DNA from 2 places in the Gryllotalpicola koreensis genome. Region 1 is predicted to be linked to the other one. Evidence: riboswitches for the same ligand, from Rfam matches in the RefSeq annotation. Region 1 holds a riboswitch; the other holds the start of a gene.
The links. Region 1 has a riboswitch for thiamine pyrophosphate ahead of thiM (hydroxyethylthiazole kinase). Riboswitches for the same ligand answer to the same signal wherever they lie in the genome.
Positions count from the first base shown of each region.

Region 2: another riboswitch for thiamine pyrophosphate. It lies ahead of ABD708_RS05315 (ECF transporter S component); the one in region 1 lies ahead of thiM (hydroxyethylthiazole kinase).

Region 1 is NZ_BAABBW010000004.1:448,765-451,149, forward strand. It holds gene ABD708_RS13940 (TetR/AcrR family transcriptional regulator) at 1-428, shown strand, start outside; gene ABD708_RS13945 (NAD(P)-dependent oxidoreductase) at 425-1,306, shown strand; TPP riboswitch at 1,313-1,405, shown strand; gene thiM (hydroxyethylthiazole kinase) at 1,388-2,209, shown strand; gene thiE (thiamine phosphate synthase) at 2,226-2,385, shown strand, end outside.
Region 2 is NZ_BAABBW010000002.1:88,532-90,916, forward strand. It holds gene ABD708_RS05305 (ABC1 kinase family protein) at 1-240, opposite strand, end outside; gene ABD708_RS05310 (PadR family transcriptional regulator) at 245-808, opposite strand; TPP riboswitch at 954-1,064, shown strand; gene ABD708_RS05315 (ECF transporter S component) at 1,100-1,729, shown strand; gene ABD708_RS05320 (ABC transporter ATP-binding protein) at 1,648-2,385, shown strand, end outside.

The DNA.
Region 1 (2,385 bases):
TCTACGCCTACTTCGGAGACCGGACGGAGATATTCCTGGCCGCCGTCGAGCGTCTTCGCGACCGCACGCTGAGGCCACCGGCTCGGGGAAAGGACCTCAACGACCTTGCGGCGGAGATCGTCTTCACGCTCCACTCAGACGAGGCGGTCGGCCTGCACCGGCTGATGATCGCTGAATCCCGCCGGTTCCCCGAACTCGCGCGCCGCTTCTACGAGGACGGCCCTCGCGGCTATATCGCCGCGCTCAGCGAGCACCTCGGCACTCCTGATGCCGCGCAAGCCGAGGCCCTGTTCGCCCTCCTTCTCGGCGAACGGCACCGGCAGCGGCTCCTCGGACTGCTGCCTGCGCCGACACGGCCTGCGGCAGCCGCTCACGCGCGGGACGCGATCGAACGCCTGGTGGGCCAAGCGGAAGGGAATGACGAATGAACGGCAGACATCTCGGATTCATCGGCCTCGGCATCATGGGAGTGCCGATGGCGAAGAATCTCATCGCCGCAGGCTTCGACCTTGCTGTCTGGGCTCGTTCCGCAGCGCCGGTCGAGGAGCTCGTCGCCCTCGGCGCTCACGCCGCCGCCGACGTCGCGGGCGTGTTCTCGCACGCGGAGACCGTGGTCCTGATGCTCCGCGACGAGGCAGCGGTCGACGCCGTCCTGGCGCGCGATACGCCCGAATTCGGGCGCCTGGTCGGCAGCCACACCATCGTTCAGATGGGCACGTTCACCACGGCCTACTCGCAGGCGCTGGCCGCAGACGTCCACGCACACGGCGGCCGATATGTCGAGGCACCTGTCTCAGGCTCCCGCGGCCCGGCTACCGAGGGGACACTGGTGGCGATGCTTGCCGGCTCCGAAGACGCCATCGCCGACATCGAGCCGATCATCGACGCCATGTGCGCGCAGCGCTTTCGCTGCGGGCCGGTGCCATCGGCGCTCGCAACGAAGCTCGCCGTCAACACCTTCTTGATCACCATGGTCACGGGTCTGGCCGAGACGTTCCATTTCGCAGCCAGGACCGGTGTGGACGCAGAGGTGCTCCGAGCGGTTCTCGACGCCGGGCCCATGTCATCCGTGGCCTCCCGAGGGAAAGCGCTGAAGTTGACTCAAAGCGATTTCGCGCCACAGGCGGCGATCGCGGATGTGCTCAAGAACGCACGCCTCGTCGAAGACGCTGCGATAGACGCGCAGGCAGCTCATCCGCTCACCCGGGCAAGCCGTGAGCTGTACGAGGCAGCGGTGCGGGCAGGCGACGGTGCTCTCGACATGATCGGCGTGATCGCGGCGTTCGATTCGCACCCGCTAACCTGACTCACAGAACGTGACACGGGGTGCCCGACTTGGGCTGAGATCACACCCGTCGAACCTGATCTAGTTCGTACTAGCGAAGGGATGTCGCGCATGTTGCGCACGCCAGAAAACCTGATCGAATCAACCTGTGCCGACCTCGCGTCCGTGCGGGCACAGATGCCGCTCGTCCAGTGCATCATCAACCGTGTCGTGGCTGGCCACACCGCCAACGTGCTGCTGGCGCTCGGCGCATCGGCCGCGATGGTGGACATCCCCGGGGAGGCCGGCATGTTCGCCGACATGGCCTCGGGATTGCTGGTCAACCTCGGGACGCCCACCGCTGAGCAACGCGAGGCCATGTTCGAAGCCGTCGACGGCGCGAGCAAGAGCGGAACGCCGTGGGTGCTCGACCCCGTCGCCGTCGGTTCCCTTCCGGTGCGCACGCCGCTCGCGTCTCGGCTACGCGCGCTGGCCCCCGCCATCGTGCGCGGCAACGCGTCGGAGATCGTCGCGCTGGCCGATGCCGGGCCGGGCGGACGCGGTGTGGACTCCTCGCTCGTCGTGGAGGCGGCTGTCCCGTCCGCACGCTCCCTCGCCGAGTCGATCGGCGCGGTCGTCGCGGTCTCCGGCCCCGAGGACCTCGTCGTCGATCGCCGAGGCTCGGCTCGCATCCGCAACGGGCATCCGTCGCTGACGCAGATCACCGGGGGCGGATGCGCGCTCGGCGCGGTGATGGCGGCATTCGCCGCAATCGACGACAATCCCTTCGCCGCTACCGTCGCTGCGACGACCGTTTACACGGTGGCGGCCGAGCTCGCGGCGCAACGAGCATCCGGGCCGGGCACTTTCCTCGCGGCCCACCTCGACGCACTTGCGACCGTGACCGCCGACGACATTCGCGAGAGGGCGGCCATCCGTGTTTAACCTCTCTGTCTATCTCGTGACCGACTCCAGGCTCGCCGCGGCAGCCGGTCATGACCTCGTGGATCTGGTGCGGTCCGCCGCCGAGGCCGGAGTGACAGCGGTGCAGCTGCGCGAGAAGGATGCCTCGGCGCGGGAGTTCCTCGACACGGTGCTGCGGGTCGCCGCGGTGCTGCCGG
Region 2 (2,385 bases), on a different contig from region 1:
CTTGATCATGAGGCCGCCGAGCTCGACGGCCAGCACGTGGAAGCGCTGTGCGAGTCGCGTCAGGCGCGCGGTGCGCCCGCGCGCGGAGATCCGCTCGAGGCCGAGGCGCGGCAGCACGAGCTCGTACCACCACGTCTGGGCCAGGTAGCGGAACGCGAAGCGCAGGATGCGGCGGTAGCGGGCGCGCTCGAGGCCGGCGCCGGGCGCTTCGCCCGCGCCGGAGCCGCGCGCCGGCGGCATCCGATCAACCCTGCGCGAGGATCGCGTACAGCTTGCGGCGCACCTCGTCGAGCAGCGCGGCAGCCTGCTTCTGCTGCGCCGACGTGCCGGAGCGCTGCACCTGCGCCGCCGCCTGCGCCAGCTCCATCCCAGCCGCCGGCAGGGGACCGAACAGCTCGTGCTTGCCGGATGATGTCCATGACGTAGCGCGCTCGGCCGCGGCATCCGCCTCGGCCTGCCCCTGCTCTGTGAGGGAGTAGGTCTTGCGCCCGTCCGTCACCTCGGCGGCGATCACGCCCTCGTCGGCGAGCAGCTGCAGCATCGGGTAGACCTCGCCGGCGGCGGGCTTCCACGAGCCGCCGCTGCGCGAGTCGATCTCGGCGATGATCTCGCCGCCGTGCGCGGGCTTCTCGGCGAGCAGCGCGAGGATCGCGAGCCGCACGTCGCCGCCGCGCTGCTCCCGCGGCGACAGGCGCTGCTCGACCGCGGAGCGCAGCTGATCGAACGCGTCAGACAGAGAAGGGCCGGCACCACGCCGTGCGCCGTATCCGCGCGAGCCGAAGCCCCCGCTCGTGAAGGGACTGCTCATGACGACCTCCTGACGTCAGCGGCGCTCGGAGCGCCGCTTCTCCTCCCGGCGCTTGCGCCAGATCAGCACCCGCAGCAGCACGATGAACGCGACGGTGACCGCGATCACGGGGGCGAACGGGCTCATGCGGCCCAGTCTATGATTGGCGGCAGTACACGGGAGTCCGGTGAGCCGGGCTGAGAGGAAGGTTCTCAACCTTCGACCGTCGAACCTGATCCGGGTCATGCCGGCGCAGGGAGGCAGAATCTCAACATCCCGTGCCCTCGTTTCGTGAGCGAAAGGGATGAACGAGTGCACGCAACAACCGATTCACTGACGGCTGCCGCGCCGAAGCGCGCCAGGTCGCTGAAGTGGCGCCCCGTCGACATCGTCGTGGCCGCCGTGCTGGCGGTCGCCGCCGGCATCGTCTTCTGGGTGTGGGACCTCGCGTCCAACCCCGTCGGCGCGCCGATCGAGGCGGCCCTGCCCGGGCTGCAGGGCATCATCAACGGGCCGTGGCTGTTTGCCGGCGTGCTCGTGGGGCTCGTGGTGCGCAAGCCGGGCGCCGCGCTGTTCGGCGAGCTCGTCGCGGCGAGTGTGTCGGCGCTGCTCGGCACGGTGTGGGGCCCCTTGACGCTCGTTTCCGGCCTCGTGCAGGGCCTCGGCGTCGAGGCCGTCTTCGCGATCCTGCTCTACCGCCGCTGGGGTCTCGGCGCCACGCTGCTCGGCGGTCTCGGCGCCGGCGTGGGCGAGTCGATCCTCGACCTCACCGTGTGGTATCCGGGCGCGAAGCCGCTGTTCGCGGTGCTGTACGCCTCGAGCACGATCGTCTCGGGCATTGTCGTCGCCGGCCTCGGCTCGTGGCTGCTCGTCAAGGCGCTCGCCAAGACGGGGGCGCTCAGCCGCTTCGCGTCGGGGCGCGAGGCGGTGGCGCGGTCCTGAGCGCGAGGGGTTCGACCCGGGCAGCCGGGGTCACGGCCCGGGGCTGGGGCTGGCGTCACGCGGGCCGCCGCGCGTGGGCGCTCGATGGGCTCGATCTCGTCATCGAGCCGGGGGAGCGGGTGCTGCTGCTCGGCGCCTCCGGCTCCGGCAAGTCGACACTGCTCGCGGCGCTCGCGGGCGTGCTCGGCGGCGAGGACGAGGGGGAGGAGCGCGGCACGCTCCTCGTCGATGGGGCAGATCCGGCCGCCCTGCGCGGGCGGGTCGGGCTCGTCCTGCAGGACCCCGACGCGCAGCAGGTGCTTGCCCGGGTCGGGGACGACGTCGCTTTCGGGCTCGAGAACCTCGGCGTGCCGACGAACGAGCTGTGGCCGCGCGTCGCCGAGGCACTCGACGCGGTCGGCCTCGACGTGCCCTTCGGCCGGCAGACCGCCGAGCTCTCCGGCGGGCAGAAGCAGCGCCTCGCCCTCGCCGGTGTGCTCGCGATGCGCCCCGGACTGCTGCTGCTCGACGAGCCGACGGCGAACCTCGACCCGGAGGGCGTCGCCGAGGTGCGCGACGCGGTGGCGAGGGTGACGGATGCCACGGGCGCGACGCTCGTCGTCGTGGAGCACCGCGTCGCGGTGTGGCGCGACCTTGTGACCCGGGCGATCGTGATC